Regions from separate parts of the Desulfitobacterium sp. PCE1 genome, predicted to be linked through region 2. Evidence: riboswitches for the same ligand, from Rfam matches in the RefSeq annotation. Region 2 holds a riboswitch; the other holds the start of a gene.
The links. Region 2 has a riboswitch for FMN ahead of DESPCE1_RS0107035 (DMT family transporter). Riboswitches for the same ligand answer to the same signal wherever they lie in the genome.
Positions count from the first base shown of each region.

Region 1: another riboswitch for FMN. It lies ahead of ribD (bifunctional diaminohydroxyphosphoribosylaminopyrimidine deaminase/5-amino-6-(5-phosphoribosylamino)uracil reductase RibD); the one in region 2 lies ahead of DESPCE1_RS0107035 (DMT family transporter).

Region 1 covers NZ_KB913023.1:2,236,197-2,247,173, forward strand. The annotation lists gene acsC (acetyl-CoA decarbonylase/synthase complex subunit gamma) at 1-21, opposite strand, end outside; gene acsB (acetyl-CoA decarbonylase/synthase complex subunit alpha/beta) at 99-2,279, opposite strand; gene cooS (anaerobic carbon-monoxide dehydrogenase catalytic subunit) at 2,298-4,316, opposite strand; gene DESPCE1_RS0111075 (P-loop NTPase) at 4,379-5,146, opposite strand; gene DESPCE1_RS0111080 (hypothetical protein) at 5,521-5,712, opposite strand; gene DESPCE1_RS0111085 (DegV family protein) at 5,839-6,693, opposite strand; tRNA gene DESPCE1_RS0111090 (tRNA-Pro) at 6,942-7,018, shown strand; gene DESPCE1_RS0111095 (GNAT family N-acetyltransferase) at 7,128-7,685, shown strand; FMN riboswitch at 7,742-7,856, shown strand; gene ribD (bifunctional diaminohydroxyphosphoribosylaminopyrimidine deaminase/5-amino-6-(5-phosphoribosylamino)uracil reductase RibD) at 7,988-9,085, shown strand; gene DESPCE1_RS0111105 (riboflavin synthase) at 9,109-9,753, shown strand; gene DESPCE1_RS0111110 (bifunctional 3,4-dihydroxy-2-butanone-4-phosphate synthase/GTP cyclohydrolase II) at 9,782-10,977, shown strand, end outside.
Region 2 covers NZ_KB913023.1:1,417,612-1,428,588, reverse strand. The annotation lists partial or broken gene DESPCE1_RS21180 (DUF3102 domain-containing protein) at 1-129, opposite strand, end outside; gene DESPCE1_RS0107080 (DUF1659 domain-containing protein) at 208-441, shown strand; gene DESPCE1_RS0107075 (L,D-transpeptidase family protein) at 574-1,968, opposite strand; partial or broken gene DESPCE1_RS21175 (ABC transporter permease) at 2,063-2,494, opposite strand; gene DESPCE1_RS23465 (hypothetical protein) at 2,522-2,908, opposite strand; gene DESPCE1_RS0107060 (pyridoxamine 5'-phosphate oxidase family protein) at 3,089-3,571, opposite strand; gene DESPCE1_RS0107055 (prenyltransferase) at 3,635-4,465, opposite strand; partial or broken gene DESPCE1_RS24165 (prevent-host-death protein) at 4,555-4,634, opposite strand; gene DESPCE1_RS21810 (hypothetical protein) at 4,899-5,903, shown strand; gene DESPCE1_RS23680 (hypothetical protein) at 5,848-6,321, shown strand; gene DESPCE1_RS0107045 (DUF1648 domain-containing protein) at 6,363-7,445, opposite strand; gene DESPCE1_RS0107040 (GntR family transcriptional regulator) at 7,438-7,830, opposite strand; FMN riboswitch at 8,180-8,328, shown strand; gene DESPCE1_RS0107035 (DMT family transporter) at 8,469-9,431, shown strand; gene DESPCE1_RS0107030 (diphthine--ammonia ligase) at 9,509-10,171, opposite strand; gene serS (serine--tRNA ligase) at 10,334-10,977, opposite strand, start outside.

The DNA.
Region 1 (10,977 bases), 820 kb from region 2:
TTCTAAGCCTGTTAAAGCCATAACAGTGACCCCTTTCCAAAATAACTTTTTCTTACCGGAGACAGAGCAGGATGCTCTGTCTCCTATTTTTTATCTTATTACATTAATGGGTCTAGGCTGAAGCATGGGTGTCCATTTTCTTCGAGGAACGGAATGATCTCATCCACCGTCGTACCAACGGTCTCATCCGCAATCTTATCGATAAAGTCTTCACCTAAACCTTCTTCCACCGAACGGGCAACGAAGTCTTCACGTAAGAAGTCCTTCAGCTCTTTGGGCATCCAGACAATCCGCGCGATGCCGCCATCCGCCGGGATAAACTTCCTACTAATAAGATAGCTGCGTCCGATTCCCATAAACCCTGGTGTCTGCAAACCACCGCCAACCGTTCCGGCTAGTGTGGAGAAGGTCATGCCGCAAGGTGTCATGCCACTATGCTCACGGGTGGTGATCATCAAGCCATTGGCCTCGGGAACAATGGCCATAATCGCCTCGAAGCAACCGCAGGATGTCATGGGGCGATCCATCAAGGTATAAAGATTGACCTCTTCAAGGGTATTATTGGAAGAAGGCCGCAAATAGTCATTGACACTCTGCCACATTCCCTTGACTTCATCAATAGCCAAACCCTTAGGAATAGGCTGGTTCGGACCGGTTGGGGTAATTTCGAAGGCTGCTTTGGCATCAAGCCAGCTGACAGCACCGCAGAGACCAACCCGTTCCGGACTGACGATACAGACATGGTTGGGAGCAAAGGACTGACAGAGGAGGCAAGAATAGAATTCTTCCACATTCTCGTCGGTCAGGCTCTTCAAGCGAGCATCCCGTGCACGATAACGCTCCCGGGCCTTGACAAGATTTTCCTCGACGGCCTGTTGATCCGTATAGATGGTAACCTGTACCCGGTCGACAATAGCCGGGAATTCCTGCTTGAATTTAGCGAGCAGCAATTCGCCGATATGCTTCATTAGGAAGCCTTTGGCCCGAGCATCCTTGGAAATACGCACCCAGCAAAGATCACGCTGAGCGACGTGCCAGACTCCTTCACCATAGTTGGTAAAGTAGTGAATTCGGCGTTCCAGAACCCCTTCAAAGTCCTCCTGCATTTTACGGCCATAGATATCCACCTTAATTCCCAGCGGTAGCCGACTTCCTTCCGGTACCGTATCGATCTCCGGTCCAATAACGGTTACCTGACCGTCCACAACCTCATCGGCTCCAACCATGCTTACCAGCTCGAAGGCAGTGGTTCTGCCGCCGCCGAACTCCACATAGGTATCCCCTTTGCGGATGGTTTCCCCCTCAAAGGCAGGTCCGAAGTTGACCGGAATGGGAATCTCGATATTAGTCAGCTTAATTCCTCGTACTTCAAGTGCCAGAGGCACAATTTTTTCATAATCAGGCTCGGAGAGATACCAGTCGGGAATCTGCATCTCTTCGCCTAACTCCTGGTCCGTCAGAACAGGGAAGCCCATGAAAATAGCTCCCATTTCAGCGGCCACTTTTACATCGTCCAGTTCACCGAGGTGGAGTACGAAAGCCCGTACCCGGCGATGCTGATAATCACGATGCTGCTCCCTTTGTCCGGCAGGAATACCGCCGAAGGCCAATCCTGCCCGGAAGGCATAGTTCACGGCATGAATAACCTGAGTGAAATTTCCTAAGGGGAAAGCAATATAATCTTCACCGATCTTAACATTCTCTTCCAAAAGCTGCTCGATAATTTCATCGCACAGGAAGATCATGAAGCCTTTACCCATCAGGTTGTCGACAATTTTCTTCGCTGACGGGGAGTCTTTTGCACGGCCTAAAATAACAGCAACACCGGGGATGGTCCAGTCCACCATTTTGATCCCATGCTTACGCACAATGGGGTCACCCAGGAAGCCGGTCCAGGGGGCTACTTTGGGCTCATCGTTGCGCAGATAGTGAAGAATTTCAATCACTTCCGCTGCATAGAGAACGGATTCACCCCAAAGGCGGGCGTTCTCAAAGGTTAATTCTGTTTTGACCTGATTCCGCAGGCGGTTAAGAATAGGTACAAGCTCACCCAGTGTGGTCACCTTTTCTCCGGAGAGACAGGTAATAACCGGAAGGTGGTAAGCGGTGTCCGGATAGCCAACCGTCTGTTCGGGGCCATAGTCTTTAAGGGCACGATTCAAAAGAATCTCTGCATAACTCATGGCCGTAATCGTTCCATCGTAGGCTTTACGGAGTAATTTTTTGGGTTCTTTCGAGGGATCCTTGATCGCATCAGCGTAAATTTGCTCCATGGACATAATCACTTCCTCCTTTCCTTACCACCCTTGGGCAATGGCTGTATTGAATTTTTCAGCAGTTTGCTTATGAATTCTAAGTTTCCAGCTTCTATATTCAAGGGCATTTAAGAGTTTTTGTGCAGCAATCTTTTCATCCACTTCGAAGATGAAGTTGCCGCCAAAGACATCGTGAGCAATTTGGGTCGCAATTCCATAGATGAGATCGCTGCCTTCCAGATAAGGCATGGTGCCTACATGGGTAGGAATGCCCATAGAGACACAATATGAGCCGATAGCTACAGCCTTTTCATGCATTGCTTCGGGAGCAGATGCAGCAAAAGGAACCTTAGGTGTATCAACACCCAGTTCTTTGGCCATAAGCTGAAGTAAATCCATACCACGGCTATTATCCACACAAGATCCAATGTGGAATACCAAGGGTAATTTAGTGGCTAATTGGGGATTGGCTTCTTCGAGTTGTCTGATAAAGCTCTTCAGGCCTTCCCCGGCATATTGGTCCACAGCTTCCGAATTCATTAAGCCCATCTTGGCAAAGGCCCCGGCGGAGCAGCCTGTAGCTACAACAAAGACGTCATTCTTCACCAGTTCTTTAAGAATGGCAACATGGGACTCGTCCTGCTGACGCTTGAGGTTGTTACATCCGGCCATCTGAACAACACCCTTGATCTGTCCGCTCAGTATAGCATCCGTGAGGACTGAGAAGGGACGCTCAGGATTGATCTTGCCAAAAATATCGGTTAAGGCTTCAATGCTGAACCCGGCTACGAGAGAATTACGCTCACTGGAGAGAGAAATCTTTTTGGGATCTCTTCTCTTGTAAGCTTCAATAGCCGTTCTTACCAGCTTTTTAGCATCCTCCATCGCTGTCTCGGAATTAAAGGCTAAGTGCTGGGCACTCGGAATTTTCATAATGGCCTCGGTGGTGATGATTTTGGTGTGATAGCAATCCGCCAACTGTTGAACAGATGGGTAAATACATTGAATATCAACGACCATGGCATCGAGAACACCGGTCAAAATAGCCATTTCCTGAGAAGCGGATGATGTGGCCAGATAGACCCCCTCACGCATGAGCAGCTCATTACCGGTACAACAGATACCGACAATATTGACCCCTTCTGCTCCTACTTTTTGAGCTTCTGCCTTTAACTCACGGGCAGCCCCTACAACCATTTCTGAAAGGACGGGGTTATGGCCATGAACGGCGATATTGACCATTTTCTCATCGATAACTCCCAGGTTCGCTTCGGAAACAATGGGTTCAGGAATTCCAAACAAGACGTCACTGAGATTGGTGCCGATATATTCCCCTACTAAGTCGGAGAGGGCACCTTTTAATCCGCCGAAAATTATATTTACAGGGTCAGCATCAACCCCTTGAGCAGTTTGCGCCATAAGTTCCGTTACCGTACCGTCGATGGAACGGGGCATGATATTGGTATTTCTAAACTTGTTGCGGCGCTGCTCAATTAAGAAGGAGTCAAGGAATGCTGCCGGACGATCTTTATATCTGCCGAAATCTTCATAAGCTAATTCGGCTACGTCACCAAGAATCTCCATATCATCTCTGTTTAACGTCTCTATTCCCAGTTTTTCGGCCAGTTTATGAAGTTTTTCCGGGGACTTAATTTCATAGTCTTTAGTCTTTCCTTCGGCGAGCTCATGCGCCGTGTGAAGTACATGCCTTGCGTGCTCGGAGTGAGACGCTGCTCCTCCTGCAATCATGCGGACAAGATTTCTTGATACTATGGTATAGGCGGTTGCACCGCAAATACCTTTGCTCGCCGGTCCATCATCTGCTTTAACCCGGCAGGGTCCGGCAAGACAAATACGACAGCAAATTCCTTTGTACCCGAAGCCACATTGGGGCTGCTGGGCGACAAAGCGATCAAATACTGTCTCAAGTTTGTTTTCCTGCGCAACCTTCATCATCTCGATGGTCCCTGGGTCTGTCGTGCGCAATGGATTTTTGGGTTCCACCACACGGGGCGCGTTGGAAGGCCGTGAGGTGTGCGTCAAGTCCCGATATCTTGGCATTGTTTAACCTCCTCTTTTTGACCTATAGATTTTTCCACCATGCAATTGTGCTCTCCTATGCTTTATGTATCTCTCCTCTCTATTAATTTTCTATAGATAGATTCTAATTGGGAACCTGGAGCACCCTTTGGAAAAGAAGGAGCATCTGTATGGACAGACATATCAAGCAGCTCTTCACTAAAAGGAATCAAACCGAGTAACTCATCTTCCGTGAATTGTGCTTTGAGAAAATCTTCGTCTTTGGTGGAGCGGATTTTGTTGCCAATCACAGCTACTTTCGGGATCCCCAGTTCTTGAGCAAGCTTCTGAATGACTCGAACAGTATGAGCACTTACCGTACTGGCTTCCGTTACGATGACTAAGACATCAACTCCTTGGGCAGTTCCTCGTGTAAGCTGTTCGATGCCGGCACCCATATCTAAAATGACGGTATCCTGTTCAGAAAGAATCAAGGAATTGACCAAAGCATGCAAAAAGCTGTTCTCCTTGCAATAGCAGGCTGTACCTCCCCCTTTGACATTACCCATACGAAAAAATCGTATAGCACCCACTTGCACGGAGTAATCATCCAAAATATCATCCACCTGGGGATTCAAGGGATAAAAGGCACCGCTTCCGCCCATGCGTTGTTCGATGAGTTCTTTCATATCAACGATGGGACGTAACTGGTTCAAAACATCCTCCGAGATACCTAGAACTGTTCCTAAGCTTGCATCCGGATCAGCATCGACTGCCAGGACTCTCATTCCCCGTTCAGATAAGTAATAAGCCAAATTAGCTGCAAATGTCGTCTTGCCGACTCCACCTTTACCTGAAACTGCAATTTTCATCGACTTCATCTCCTATTTCATCTCAAACTGTGTATAATTTCACAATAATTTTTTCTTCTACATATTCACACTATATGATCATTGTCGATTTTCTTATGACAAAACAATGTATAGTGTATTCTTCATAATTTACTGAATTCCTTCAAAAATTCAGAAAATTTTATTAAATGAACTAGTTATTTTTTTACCAAATAGTTTTAAATTGTGAAATAAAGTTTTAATTATAGTATTCCCTATATTTCCAGTAACTCCTTCTAAAATATGAGTACAATTAAAATTTAAATCTTCAGAATAATGCACAAAAAGCCTCAGCCCCGTATGACAGGGTTGAGACTTTTTATCTGTCCACTAAAGTTAAGAATCAAGACAATGAATCAAGGATTTTCCGATGGCCCCCGTTGCTGCTCCGGTTCTAAAATATTAGTTACCCATTCAATATCATCTAAAGATGTCAAAAGCATATCTTCATCGGAAAAATCGCCAAGTTGTGCAGATTCAAGGGGTTCACCAGGTCTTAGTGTCGGATATTGAACCTTGAAAAACAATCGGCGTGGGATTTTAAACATGGGCTAACACCTCCACAAAAGGCTCTGCCTCTATCATCCCACTATTTATCTTGCCTATACTTCACTTAAAGTATTAAAAATATACTGTCAATTCCTTCTCGGACTAAATAACTTCATCCTTTACTGTCAATGAGGCCAGGGATGGAAAGCAAGGCCAAGTGCCCCCGGACCCACGTGAGTAGCGATGACAGGACCCGCCTCGAAAATTCGAATATCCTGACCCTGGTATTTTTGCGAGAGTTCCTCAGCTATACTGATCGCTTCAGTCTCAGCTCCAACATGAATCACCGCGATCCGATGGGGCTTATTAGAGGATAAGGCTCGTTCAAGCTCTTTATAGGTTCTTTGCAATGCTCGATTTTTTGAGCGCACTTTTTCAAAAACATCAATAATCCCTTCACTGTTAAAGTAGAGAATAGGCTTAATTTGGAGCAAAGTTCCGAAAAGAGCCGAAGCTCCACCAATTCTCCCGCCCCGGTGAAGAAATTCTAATGTGTCGACGATGAAATAAAGTTCGCATAATGGTCGTAATGTGTCCAGCTTTCCCAAAATCTCTTGAGCATTAAACCCTTCCCTTGCCCAATCTGCAGCTGCCCAGGTCAATAAACCTAAGCCTAAAGCTGAAGAACCCGAATCAAAAATGTGGATATTGGCATTTTCCAACAAATCCTTTGCCATGACGGCTGAGGCATAAGTGCCGCTGATCTTTTGAGATAGATGAATACTTATAATTTCGTCATAGCCTTCAGACAACACCGATTTATAAGTTTCCAGGAAAGCACCTACCGCAGGTTGTGAAGTGGTTGAGGAACCGGATATTTTCTCTAGCTTTCCAAAGAATGACCTATTGGTTAAGTCGATTTCTTGAAAAGTTTCGTCGCCAATATTCACATTCAATGTGACAACACGAATATCATATTCCTTAATAATATCACTGGTTAAATATCCCGTAGAATCCATAATTATTGCGGTTTTTTTCAATTTTTCTCCCCCGCTCTTTTATCTGTTTCATTTCGGAAACTCATCTTTATTTTCCAATATACAAATTTAAGTATATCGGAAAACGGACATCCTATCAACTCAAGCATAGATCAAAATAGTGACATGAATACTTAGCATCTTGGTTAAAAGCCTCTGACTCGTCCCTATTCTATAGTATAATATGAAAAAAACCTTGATAGCTTGACAGCTTGTGAGCATTTTGTTATATTATAAAATGTTCGATAAAACGGGGTATAGCGCAGTTTGGTAGCGCGCCTGCTTCGGGAGCAGGAGGCCGTGGGTTCAAGTCCCGCTACCCCGACCATTGAATAGAGCTTAGAGCGTGTACTATCCCTCATAGGATTAGGACACGCTTTTTTTAGAAATAATTATCATAATAGATTATCCCATCAATGTCACTTGGAGGCTAAACTATGTTGCAGGGAAAAAAGACCTTTCTCCGTCCACTTGAGCCCGATGATATCCCTATTTATCATAAATGGTATAATGACCAAAACGTTAATTATTGGGCAAACGCCGCCTGGCCTTTAAGCACAATGCTTAGTGAAGAAGACATCGAAGAACGCTTTTTTACTCCGAATAAAGATTGCGGCCGCTATATCATTCTCAATGAAGAGCAAGAACCCATCGGGACTATAGGCTATCGGGAGGTTAACATTCCAGCCCGCTCAGCAGTCCTGTTCATAATCATTGGAGAACGTGACTATTGGAGTCGGGGCTATGGTACGGACGCTTTAAAGGTGCTTATAAACTATCTTTTTTATCAATGGAATTTTCATCGCTTGAGTCTTGATTTATGGGACGGAAATCTGCGTGCTTTGAAGGCTTATGAGAAACTCGGTTTTAAGGTTGAGGGAAGGTTAAGAGAAGCACGATTTGTATTAGGTGAGTATCACGATGCCATCCTCATGGGGTTGCTGCGGGATGAATATGTACAGCACCATCCACCTCACCCCCCTGAAACGGTCTAAATTTCCTCTGGGGGTTGAATTCATTAATAACTTGGAGTATTATAGATTCAGTAATTGAATACCTCTGGGGATTGGTGAAACTCCATACCGGCGGTCAAGCCCGCGAGCCACTATGGCAGATCTGGTGTAATTCCAGAGCCGACAGTAAAGTCTGGATGAGAAGAGGAAATTTAAGTGCTTATTGCGCTTTTTATTTGCTGTGATTTTCGATGCCCCAGAGGATGAACTCTGGGGTTTTTTCATATGGTTTTATGGAAAAACTAAACAAAACCAACTCAAGGATGAGAAACGGTGGCGATCACATGGAACTAGATAATCATTACATGTCTCGGGCTCTGGAATTAGCAGCCCTGGCCATGGGGAGGACCAGTCCTAATCCCCTCGTCGGATGTGTCATCGTTAAAGATGGTGCTATCGTAGGAGAAGGGTATCATCAAAAAGCCGGCACTCCCCATGCAGAAGTCCACGCTCTAAAAGCAGCCGGGAAACATGCCCAAGGAGCCACGGCATATGTCACTTTAGAGCCTTGTTCTCATTTCGGGAAAACCCCTCCCTGTGCCGACGCACTGATTAAGGCCGGAATAGAACGGGTGGTTGTATCTATGGTGGATCCTAATCCCTTAGTAGGCGGGCAAGGGGTCGCCCGTTTGCGGGAAGCCGGTATCCAGGTTGATGTGGGACTTAAAGAAAAAGAAGCCAAGTCTTTAAACAAGGGATTTCTTAAAGCAATTCAAACCGGACTTCCTTTTCTCCTCTACAAATCGGCTTTAACTCTTGATGGCAAAATAGCAACGGAATCTGGAGACTCAAAATGGATCACCAATGAAGCATCCCGTGCTTATGTCCACCAGTTGCGCAATCGGTTCGATGTGATTATGGTGGGCAGTGAAACCGTGCTGCATGATGATCCTGCTTTGAATTGCCGGGTTGATGAAGGCCGTGACCCGGTACGCTTGATAGTGGATGGAGAATTGAAAATTCCTCTTCAATCTACAGTACTTACTTCCTCCTGCTCGGCACCTTGTATTATCGCAACCAATGCCTCTGCCCCGTTGGCTAAACTGAATGCATTGCAAAGTATAGAGAATGTAGAGGTTTGGAAATATGACTCACCCCGTTATGTCCCTTTAAGGCACCTGCTCGGGGATTTAGTGAAACGAGGTTGGAACTCTGTGTTGTTAGAGGGCGGTGGTGGGCTGGCGGGCTCCCTTCTCCACGACCAACTTATCGATGAAGTAGAGTTTATCTATGCACCAAAGCTCATAGGAGGCAAGGGTCCTTCCCCTCTGACCGGACTGAATCTTCCTTTGATGGCACAGGCTATTCCTTTAGAATTCTTAGAGATCGATGGAGGAACCGGAGATCTTCGGGTTCGAGCTAAGGTAAATTATTCAGATTAAGAAGTTAAGAGAGGTGAGTAAACTTGTTTACTGGTATCATCGAGGAGTTAGGTAAGGTAACCGACCTAAAGACTCTTCCCGATTCCGCTCAGTTAACCCTGGAAGGCACTAAAGTCCTCCAAGGAACCCAAATCGGGGATAGTATCGCCGTTAACGGTATATGTCTCACTGTGGTGAAGATGCAGGGAAATTTATTTACCGTGGACGTCATGGCTGAAACTTTGAATAAGACCAATCTTAAAGAATGCAGTCGAGGAACACGGGTAAACTTAGAACGAGCCCTACAGCTTTCCACTCGATTGGGCGGCCATCTGGTGAGCGGTCATGTGGACGGAATTGGCACCATTCAAAAGATTACCCCGGTGGGAATTGCTCGGGTCTTTGAAATCAAAGCTTCCTCTGAACTTTTAAACTATGTTTTACCCAAAGGCTCTATTGCCATTGATGGAATTTCACTTACCGTAGTGGATGTGCTTCCTCAAGCTTTTACCGTATCCCTAATCCCCCATACTCGCCAGGAAACCACTCTAGGCTTTAAGGGTGTTGGAGACATGGTTAATCTCGAGACCGACATTATCGGAAAGTATGTGGCACGATTCATGGAGAAAAAAGAAGCCCCTAAAAAAGATCTATCTATGAGTTTCTTATCCGAGAACGGATTCATCTAGTCTAAAAGTATACGGAGGAGTGATTAAAATGGAATTTCAATTTAACACCATTGAAGAAGCCATCGCAGACATTCGCGAAGGTAAAATGATTGTCGTCGTTGATGACGAAGAACGGGAAAACGAAGGCGATCTGCTGATGGCTGCAGAGAAAGTAACTCCTGAGGCTATCAATTTTATGGCCACCTATGGCCGCGGCTTAATCTGCGTCCCCATGATAGCAGAACGCATTCAAGCCTTGAATCTTGATCCCATGGTGACCCACAATACGGATCCCCATGGAACCGCCTTTACCGTGAGTGTGGATGGATACAATACCACAACGGGAATCTCTGCTTTCGAACGGGCAGATACTGTAAACGTCTTGCTGGACCCGCAGAGCCGCCCTGAAGATCTCCGCCGCCCAGGACATATCTTCCCTCTTAAGGCCCGGGAAGGAGGAGTTCTTGTTCGTGCAGGACATACAGAAGGCGCTGTGGATCTTGCTCGATTAGCAGGTTTTCAGCCGGCAGGTGTCATTTGCGAGATCTTAAAAGACGATGGAACGATGGCCCGTGTTCCCGATCTTATGGAATTTGTTAAAAAACACGATCTCAAAATCGTTACCATCAAAGAGCTCATTCATTTCCGGCGCCAAAAAGAAAAATTGGTCGAACGCATTGTCGGTATTCAACTCCCCACAGACTTTGGGGACTTCAAAGCAGTGGGTTACCGGAGTTTATTGGATGGACAGGAACATGTGGCTTTGGTTAAAGGAGATGTGGACGATGGTGAACCGGTACTGGTACGGGTTCACTCAGAATGCCTGACCGGGGATGTTTTCCATTCCCGTCGCTGTGACTGTGGCGATCAGCTGGCCGCAGCTCTGGAAAGTATCCAAAAAGAAGGCCGAGGGGTATTGCTCTATATGCGCCAGGAAGGCCGTGGAATTGGGTTGCTCAATAAAATGAGAGCCTATAAACTCCAAGAAGAAGGAAAAGATACTGTCGAGGCCAATCTTGCTTTAGGTTTCCCTGCAGACCTTAGGGATTACGGAGTAGGTGCTCAAATTCTTGTCGACTTAGGCATTCGCAAGGTACGACTGATGACCAATAATCCCCGGAAGATCGTCGGATTAGAAGGCTATGGTCTGGAGATTCAAGATCGTGTCCCTATGGAAATGCCTGTTAAGCCCGAGAACGAGTATTATATGCATACTAAGAAAACTAAAATGGGGCACTATCTATC
Region 2 (10,977 bases):
CAGCCCGTACTCCCGGAAGATCTTCATCAATCTACTGGCTGTGCTCCGAGAGCAACTCACCGACTCAGTCAGCCATTTGATCCACTCCCCATAGCCCCAGACAAGCGTGAGGACTCTCCCAACAGTAACCATAGTACAAGCAACTCCATACACTATACAACCATGCCGAGCCTATCGGCCTCTGGATCAAGAAAGGAGGAAAAAGAAGTGGCTGTCATTGGCAAGCCGTTGACTTCAACCTTAGTGTTGAAATATGAAGACGGGCTGACACCTGCCGGCGCTCCCCGAATCAGACAAATGGGCTTAAAACACGTGAAGCCCGATGCTGATCATGCAGACCTCCACGACATTGCCGTCGCATTGTTCAGCCTCTCCGATCATCCGCTCACTGCCGTGATTCTACAGGATAGTACGGAGTTAGTGGAAGAACCGGAGGGATAACACCCTCTCCAACCTGAAAGGAGCTGTGTCGAAATTTTCGCACAGCCCCTTTCCCAATGTCAGATTTATTGGTTACATCAAATCAGTTATATATTCGGAGTGTTTCGGGGAAAGTGAGAAATTTACTGCGCCTTATTCTTTATAACTAATAATCGGGATTCCTTCTTCTATATTATCGAAAATCGCTTTTGCCACATACAACGGTGTATTTATGCAGCCATGGGTTCCATTGTTTTTATAGATCTGTCCTCCAAAAGAATGCCTCCATCCAGCATCATGGATTCCTATATTCCCGAAAAACGGCATCCAATAGCTTACTTGAGCTGAATAATTTGCTCCCCTTAAGGTTGCGCCCTTTTGTTTATAATTAAGCATAAAAGTTCCGGTCACCGTGGCATTTCCCTTATTGGGATCTCCCGTTACGATAGGACTCTGGGTAATAAGCTTTCCATTTTTATAAAACCATAAATACTGTCTGGTTATATTAATCTCTACATAAGTGCCGCCGATTTCATCTACACCCCTGGATAAGGCCTTTTGAGCATAGACAGGTTCTTTTTCAATTGTTTCACCAAGATCTATATGTTCCAATAATGCTTTGGCTTCAGCATCCAAGTCAATTTTCCATCCATAAAGCCCGCCCTCAACCTCTATTGTTTTGCCTACGGATGTTTTAAAATTTCTTTTGATCCCGACCGTATTATATTTTCTGCTTAATTCTTTTAAATATTTCATGACTTCTGTTTTGCTGATTGCCACATCTAAATTTTCATCTACAGTAAGCCATTCATTTATTTTTTCTCCATTCAGTATCTCATTTTCACTACCGAACTTATAATTTATATTTGTGGATACATACTTATTCAACAAAGATAATGTTTCCTGGGTTTTGCCGGAATTTACGGTATGCTTTGGATTTTCATAGCAAAGCTTTTCATTTATATCTAATTTTAAATCTCCGTTTGCTATGCCCAATTTTATAGCTTCATACAATTTTTCTTTCAATATCTTATTTCCCTGTACTTCTTTAATCAGTGCATAGGAGCCGTTCAAGTACTTAAAATCAACACTCCTGGGCTCAATCATATCCTTTTGCAAGCAATTCAGATTGTTTGTTTTACTATCCAAAGCATTTGCATTATAAATAAACAGATCCTTTACATAATATTTTTGTTTTTTAAACAATGAACTCCCCCAGGTAAGCGGCTTTTTCTTACGTAATATTTCAGGAATGCCGTTATCTTTATTGTATTGCATCTGTATGGCCTGCCCTGTTATTTCTTCTGTCTCACCATCTCTTTCTATCAATTGCAGTTTATAGTTTTTTACGTAATTCCTTACCACATGGTCCGTGTCTTTATGTGCTTTGCAGGAAAGGTCTACCCCATTTATAACTGTATTAAAGAAAAAATGGTTCACAAAATATAATAAAAAAAGCAAATAGATCAATACAATGAAAAATACCGGAATCAGGATACTTTCTGGAACCTTATTCTTAAAAATCTTTTTTGTCCTAATACTTTTCATACCCGCTTTCCCTGCTATCAAAGTTATACTTAAACGATTATATGTTGGTGTTACCGATTTTAAAACCCGAACTTTAGATTTATGATGTTGTCTTTTATCGATTCTTCTCACTCCTGGCAAAGAAGAAGGTGCCGATGACCAAGCAAACCACCGTCAATCCGACAATGGCGGCAAAATTGACAGCCGGATTCAACATCACCACACTGCCATATTCCGGTGTGCCCCTATACACCACCGCCCGCACCAAGTCAAGGCAGTAGGTCATGGGCATCATCCGGCTCAAAACCTGCAAAACCCCGCTGGAATGATTAATGGGGATAATCGCGCCCGACAAAAACATTTGCGGCATGATGATTATCATAACTGCCATGTTCGCAGTCTTTCTGTTTTGAATCAGCCCAATCAGAATTATGGCCAACGCCCCGGCCGAAAGACAGATTAAGGGGGATAGCGCCAAAATCAGCAACAGCTGGGGGATCGGTAGAGTAATGCCCATGAAGAACCCAACAATCAGCGTTCCCGCCATATCTTCAAGTCGATAAAAAGTCTGCCATCAAGACCTGATTGCTCCTTGATGACAGACTTTTATTTTGATTAATACCCCAGGGATTTTCCACAATAATTTTTCGAAGTCATTAGGCTTGCAGGTAAATTTCAATTCTTTCCTTGCCACCGCCCCAAATTGTTTCTTTTCATCCAGGTTGGAATCAATGAGTTGGTTTATTTTGCTCATAAGCTCAGGAAAGATCTCCGAAATATTCCCCTTCCAAAAGAAATCCACCCTGGCTTTTTCTTTCGTGATGTTTGCACCGATTTTTTCAGGATGGTCATACCCCTGATAAACCAGCTCTAAAACAAGTTCAGCCGCAAAATATAGTTTCATCAATCGATATCTTTTGTCCCTATCGATTTTTACCATAACATTTTGATTCTGTTTCAAATCATGGTTTCCCACAAGTGTATAGAAGATTTCTTTTTCGTCTTTCCGCGCTTCTACTATTTCAAATCCACCTATCGTTCCTGAGTCAGATTGTTGCCCTCCGGAAAAGGCAAAACACCTTCTTAACAGCCATATTACCCCTCTTTTCTTCTAAGATGTCCACACCAGCCCTGGGTATGGCTACTTAGCTTTGACGTATTCAATGGCCTCCTTGCCGGTTATGTGTTCGACATCAATGGCAATAAGATGAGCTCGGGTACATCCGGTTATTTCTTTATGTTTGGCTTCTTCAGACTGATCCCCTGAATACTTTTCAACCAAAGCCTTAAAAGCTTCCAGCCATTCATCACCTTCTACAATTCTTGTTTTGCCAAAAGCTATAACGCTGCGGAAATAGCTCGTATATTCTTTACTTACTATCGTATCTTCATCTATTACTGAAAAAGACACCTTCGGGTTCTTCGCAATAGCATCGATTTTATGTCCAGCTTTTGCTGAATGAAAATAGATTTTTTCATTAAAATAAACATAGCTAAGGGGAACAGCATAAGGATAATCTTCATCACCTAAGCACGCCAGGACGCCATTTGTGCATCTGTCCATTACAGCCACAGTATCTTCCCTTGATAATAATTGCTTACTTCTTCTCATTTCTCTAAACATTAGTATTTCCTCTCTTCATCCCATCCTGGGTAGCGATCGCAATTACCCCGGCTGCCGGCAATTTCAGCCCAGGTTTCTCAATATCTCATGGTAGCGTTTTGTCGCTAAGTCGCTCGGTTCTCCTTTTTTACAGAAAGCAAGCCCTGTTAATCCCCGATTCAGCCGTTCCACTACAATTTTGCCCTCAACCAACTTTGATTGCAAAACCTCCAGCGCCTCCGCAAACCGCTTGTCCTTTTTGGCTCTGTCATAAAAGGAAAGTACGTAAACATAAACAAAAATATTGTAACTGGCAAAGGGATACTCAGCCTGCATAAACAGAGTCCCAATTCCATAATGACATGGCCCGAGGGGCTTACGTATCCTCCAATGCTCCAGCAGAAATTCCACTGCTTCATCAAGAGCCGGCTCTGTATTAAGCAGCTCTGTAAAGCGAAACGCGTTCAAAGCTGTCAGCGTCGGGCCGGGATTTGAATACTCCGTTTCCGGACCTTTCCCGTAACTGAACTTATTGCATCGCCACCCTCCGTCGCTTTGCTGAATATTTAAAAGGTAATCAAAGGTTTTTTGGAGTCTTGAATCAGACGCATACCCTAAGTGACAAAGAACATTAACGGCATTAATGGTGTTACAGGGGTATATGGCACCCTGTGGGGACAACTTGAATCGCCCATCCTCACGCCAGGAACTGAAAAAAAGACCGGCAATCTCCTTCAGCACCGGTTCAGATGGCTCCACGCCCAATTCCAGCAACATATGGGCACAATTTAGGGTGGAATACGGACTTCCTTTACAAAGACGTTTGTCAGGAGTCGTCCAGAAATCCGCACCGTTATCATAACGTTTGGCCAATATCGCGTTAACATCATCCTCATATTGTTTGATCACTGCCATCGCTGCCACCTCCTATTTCTTTTCTATCAAGAACATAAATGTAAACCAGATTATTTTTCGGATCGACCATCCAGTATTCCTTAATGCCGCACGATTATTTCTTCGTTGGCTTCAACAAACTTAAGTGTTTGCCAAAATTATTCTGTACTTCTGTCGAAGGAACTCTCATGATAACCCCTCCATTTTGGCTATATATATATATTCCTATTATGCATGATTTTGGTTAATCTATCAATTTCTTCTTAAAATTAGCTAATCTCCTGACGATGGAACTATTTTTAATATTTAAGCAACACTTGAAAAATCCGAACGGATATACACTTAGAAATGGACAAAAAAGATAATATTTTAATATTATTTCCTTTTTAGAAACGTAGCAGTGAGAAAATCATGTATAATTAAGAGACATTATATTCGGATTGGGAGGAGTACAATGGGAATCGGTGTACTATTAGAAGAACTTATCTGTATAGCACAAACATCTAAAACTGATTTTGCAATAAGTATGAATATGACACCAAGTGGATTGAGCAAAATCCTGACAGGGAAAAGGCTGCCTCTTTTCAAAGAAAAAAGAGCATTCTGCAGGCAAGCCTCTAATTACTTCGCCGAAGCTATATATTGTCTGGGGTGTTATTTAAAATTTGAGAATATTTTTCCGGTCATCTATGATTTCAGTTCGAAATATGAATTGGAAACGTTTTTGGCCCATGCGTTAGAATACGAATTGGATAAAGGATTGTCCACAGAAAATGACATAAATCTGGACTATCCAGAAAGAGAAACAAGCTTTCTGGGGAAAAAGACCATTTTGAATATGCTTTGTGTGATTGTTTCAGATTCCATCGTAAATGAGAATACTCCCTTAGAGCTTTACAGTACTCTGCCTCTGTTCAGCCGACGGTATTCCGATATTTTTCGTCGAATTAAAATAATAAACCCAAAAAAGCAAAAAAATATCTCCTTCAATCACTTCTTTGATATGCCATCCTTTGAGGACTCATATGAGGAATACGATATTGACGTTCTTTCATCTATCGTCAAAGCGCAGCAGTATGTTGATTTGAATTTATGGAAAATCACAAAAGAGATAGATTCTACCTTTTTGTTATTAAAAGGACAATTCCTCTTGCTTTTCAGCATTCAGATGGATGGGACACCCCTCATGGTACTCATCACTCATAAAGGTTATTTAACCGTGTTTTTCAATTCCCTTATGAAAAAGAACGTAAAAAAAATCAGCTATAACAGAAATGAAGTTATTTCCGCCTTAGAAGCTGATCCTTCACTCATCGATAAGCTGACGGATAGGCATATTGATGCCGTGTATAATTTCATATCCATAGGATATTTGATTGAACAGAAAGAATTGGAAACTAGAATTGGAAACTATAGAAAGCAAAGAAATCGTAAAGAAGAGCATTCTGAAACTTTTTAACGATATCCTTTTAAAAGAGACTACTTTTTTTGTAACGATAGATGCCATGATGAGTATTTACGCCACGGGTAAGGCCATTGTACCTCTCCTTGGTGCTGTTGATCTTGCACCTGAGCAACGCATCCCCTACCTTAAACGGTTTGAGTCATATATCAATGAAAAAAGCCATGATAAAATCAGGATTGTGAACAGCGAACCTCCTAAAGTCGCGGTGCTCTGTTCACAGGGGTTAAGCCTGCTTTATTGGATTGACCATGACTATAAGTCCGAAAAAATACATTGTTTTGAAACGGATATGCTCAACAATCTATTGAACAGCGAAGTGGCAGGGAGTACTCTGACAATCATGGATTTCAGCTCCGATTTATGGAAATATTATATTGATGAGTTATCGAAGACCAAAATCCATAACGTGTAATAGATAGAAGGTATTCTTCCATCTCTTTAATAGACCTCCGTTTATTTCAAAATTAATGGCAACACCATAAGTGCAACAATTAAAATAACAAGCATGCCAATAGCCATTAAACTTTTCGGGTTTCCAAAATTCAAAGTATAGCCCATTCCAAATCGCTTTTCTACAAAAAGAGAAGGGTCGTTTTTGTTGCAGTATAGAAATCCACCGAGCCAATAACGGTCGTCATCCACCGTATTTACCAGCGCATCATCCGTTGTTTTCAATCGGCTTCCGCCCTGACCTACTTTTACCGCAAGATAAATGCAGATAATAAATGTAGCAACCAAAAAACCAATCGGCAAAAACATCATCAATTTTTCATTTAAGATGGTTAGCATGGAAAGCTGAATGCAGGTAAACATAAGCATTACCAGAAATCCGATGACAAACAAAGTAATGCTCATGACACCACGGAAGGCGCTGCTTCTCTTAAAATCCCGCTGACGCTTGGATGTGCCGATGGCAAGGTTGGTTCCTGCAAACAGCAAACCCATTAGAAGTTGCATCACCGGCATTAGGGCAAAGGTTCCGACGGATTTAGCAGCATAGCGGTCCACCTCGCCGGCAATATTATAATGCATAGGAATTTGTTCAGGCAGAGATGGGTATTTCAGCACCGATGCAAAAACGGTGATAGCGATGACAACAAGATACAAAAGGTACCACGCAGTACGGATGGTTTTATCGGACTTTTCGCTGATTTCTGCGACTGTCTTAGTTTCAATTTCCCAGTCGCTATTTTGTTTAATAGCCTTAATCTTTGTACGCATAGAGAAATATATCAGTATGCTGATTATAAAATACAAAAACAGGCCGCCGGTTTGAATCCACATTGTATTTTCTGCCGATGTCCAGATATAACAGAGAGAGCTTCCGATTCCCAAGATCAAGCCTGCCCAAAGACAGCCTATACTGTAATTGCGCCTTAATCTTTTCAACTGTGGATTGTAATATTCACTTTCTGGAACAGAAATACCAAAGCAGATGTTTCTCCGTACAAAATAAGGAGTAAAGGCCGTGACAAGCACAACAAGAAGCCAGGAGAGCCCCATAACTCCAATAATAAAATTCAAACTGTTATTCATGACTGTTTCCTCCTTCTATACTTTTCTCCCAGAGATCCTTCATTAAAGCCGCAAACCGTTCTTCACCAATATCTCGGGCACGAAGCTCAATGACAATAGGCAAGAGAAGTTTCTCAAAGACCGACAAATCCTCTTTATTCAACTTTGGCGGACTGCAAATCTCGGCACCTTTGCTTCGATGAATTTTGATATACCCTTCGTCACAAAGCATCTCATATACCTTTCGCACTGTATGAAGGTTGATCCCCAGGTCACTTGCAAGCTGCCGGATCGATGGTAAATTATCTCCTTCATGTAGTTCTCCAGATAAAATTCCACTTACAATGGCTGTTTTCAATTGCTTATAAATCGGAATTGAACTGTGCATATCAATTTCGATTAACATTAATATGCCCCCTTCACATGCATGTTATATATCGACTATAACACATATAATGAAGATTCTCAATCTCATTTTATTTCTAATTTTCCCCATCCTCATACATAGCTTGCAGCCTTATCTATTCTACAGATGCGTCTTTTTCTTTTTCTGATATTTTATCATCCCCTTTCAGAAGTAAAAAAAAATCGCCCTTCAGTTTCGATTGAAACCAAAAGACATATCTTCTAAGCCGGCCTGATGTCGGTACTAGAATTTCCAATATATTTATCCTTGCACCTTGATTGGTTTTAACTTATAAAAAATTTATCTACCACTAAGAATAATTTTGTGCTATACTTTTTTTCAGTTGAATATGAACCTTCGAGGTAGGGTGAAATTCCCGACCGGCGGTAATGATTGCCTGTGCAATCCAGCCCGCAACTCAGTGTAGCATATTGCAGCATTGACTGACTTGGTGAAACTCCAAGGCCGACGGTATAGTCCGGATGGGAGAAGGTACAAACTAGATTAGACCAAGCGGTCATATTTCTGGTTGTATGTATATGCCTTGAGGAAACATTATCTCCTTGAGGCATTTTTTAATTCTATCACATCAGAAGGCTTTTATTCTAAACACCAATTCACTAATGGAGGATTTTTAAATGTTACAATCAAAGAAAGAATCAAATAGAGGCATATGGTTAATTGCCCTCGGAGCGGCCTTGTGGGGACTCGACGGTGTCCTCATTGTAGCCTTACTACAACATGTAACATCTTCTCAGATAGTATGGTTGGAGCACCTGTTATTATCCTTATTCGCCGTACCTGTGCTCCTACTGAAGCGTCATGAGCTGAAACGACTCAATCCTGGGGACTGGCTCGCTCTTTTATTTATCGCATGGGGCGGATCGGCTCTAGCTTCGATTTTGTTTACCGCCGGATTTACTTACGGCAATCCAAATGTCGTCCTTCTCCTGCAGAAAGTTCAGCCCATCTTTGCTATTCTTCTCGCCTCCTGGTTGCTCAAAGAACGCATGCGAAAAGACTTCTATGCTCTATTTGTTGCAGCACTTATAGGCGCTTATCTACTTACTTTTGGTTTGCACATGCCAACTTCCGGAGTTAGCTCCTCAGAGCTTATCGGATCATTATGTGCCATCGGTGCAGCCGCGCTATGGGGCGGATCGACTGTTATGGGAAAGCGTCTTGTCGGAAAATTATCGTTCACGACCTTAACCGCACTTAGATTTGCTATAGCGCTGCCACTATTAACCATCATTGTATTTGCACAGCACCCGAACTGGGCTAACATTGGTCAGGCTCTCAGCCTGGCTCCGGTCTGGGCGAACCTATTATTCCAGACTCTCGTGCCAAGTCTTATAAGTCTATTGCTCTATTACCGCGGGTTAAATGGTGTGCGAGCCTCTTATGCCACCATCGCCGAACTCGCATTCCCTGCAACCGGCCTACTTTTGAACTGGTTTATTCTGCACCAAACCATAGATCTAGGGCAATGGATTGGGTTTGCCATAGTCTGGCTTGCTGTACTGCAATTATCTCGGATGCCTAACGATCCTAAGTCAACGGTGAAAACTTCCGACGGAGCGAACTTCGCCAGCTTATAACATTTTCTCCAAACCGCTTTCTAAACATTAAACGGCTAATGGGGCGATTGATTGTACCCCCTTAGTCGTTTTTATTTTCATTCTAATAAAAGAGGCAATATTGCATAATTACCATTTCTTATTATTTCATCGAATTTAAAATTTACAGGTTCTTTAAAAAGTGGTCCATCGTATACAAAGGTGTGGTATTCCCCCTCTTCTCCACAAATGTCTGCACCTTCGGCTACAATTTCTGCCATAAGGTCTTTGGTTAAGGTTCTTCCTAGAAACCTTTCACTAAGCCTGGATGAATCCACAACAGTTATAACAGCTTTAAAACCACTTTCTATAAATTCGTAAACCAATTCTTTTCTACTTTCATTCCAAAGTGGAAATATACTTTCAATCTTAGCAACTTTACAACGAGCATCACACCAATCGTAATGGGCCTGGATATCAATATCACCAAAAACACAAGCATTAATGCCATTGTCCTTTAGTTTTAACAGTGTCTTTTCAAAATCTTTAGTATAGTCATCACCCTCTCCTGTTTTTACAAGTTCTAAAGGGATATCCATAAGCTGTGAAACTCTATTCAAAACCTCTACTGGAACCCCATGAAACCATGAACGACCGGCGTTCTTGTTATAAGTAGTCAGTAAACTTACCGGCTCACACCCACTCTTTATAGCTCGATACAGCGCAAGTACACTATCCTTTCCTCCACTATAAGATGATGCGAACTTTATCTCTTTATTCATATTCACTCTCCTACTTTATGCTATTTTTTGCTTAGCTTCATAACTGTCTATATATATCTTAGTGTACAAGCAGATACCCCCTGAATCCAGTGAATCTTGGCGACTGAGTAAAATCACTCCCCCAATAAAAACCGCCACAAAAGTGGCGGTAACAAACAGCAATTATTTGATTAACTCTTTACCCCCCATATACATTTGCAATGGTTTCGGTATTGATAGGGTACCATCTTCCTTCAAATTATTTTCTAAAAATGATATCAACATTCTTGGAGGTGCTACGACTGTATTGTTAAGAGTATGCGGGATGTAGTTTTCTTTGTTTTTACTTTTTATCCGGATAGAAAGACGTCTTGCCTGTGCATCCCCCAAGTTGGAGCAACTACCAACTTCAAAATATTTTTTCTGTCTCGGTGACCACGCTTCTATGTCTATACTTTTTACTTTTAGATCTGCCAAATCACCCGAACAACACTCCAAAGTACGTACAGGGATATCCAAAGTGCGGAAAAACTCAACCGTATATTGATATAGTTTTTCGAACCAACCTGCACTATCTTCCGGTTTGCATACCACAATCATTTCCTGTTTTTCAAATTGATGAATTCGGTATACACCCCGCTCTTCAATGCCATGGGCACCAATCTCTTTACGAAAACACGGCGAATAACTGGTTAGTGTTTGAGGAAGTTTTTCTTCATCTAGGATTGTATCAATAAATTTACCAATCATAGAATGCTCGCTCGTGCCGATGAGATATAAATCTTCACCTTCAATCTTATACATCATATTTTCCATTTCTGAGAAGC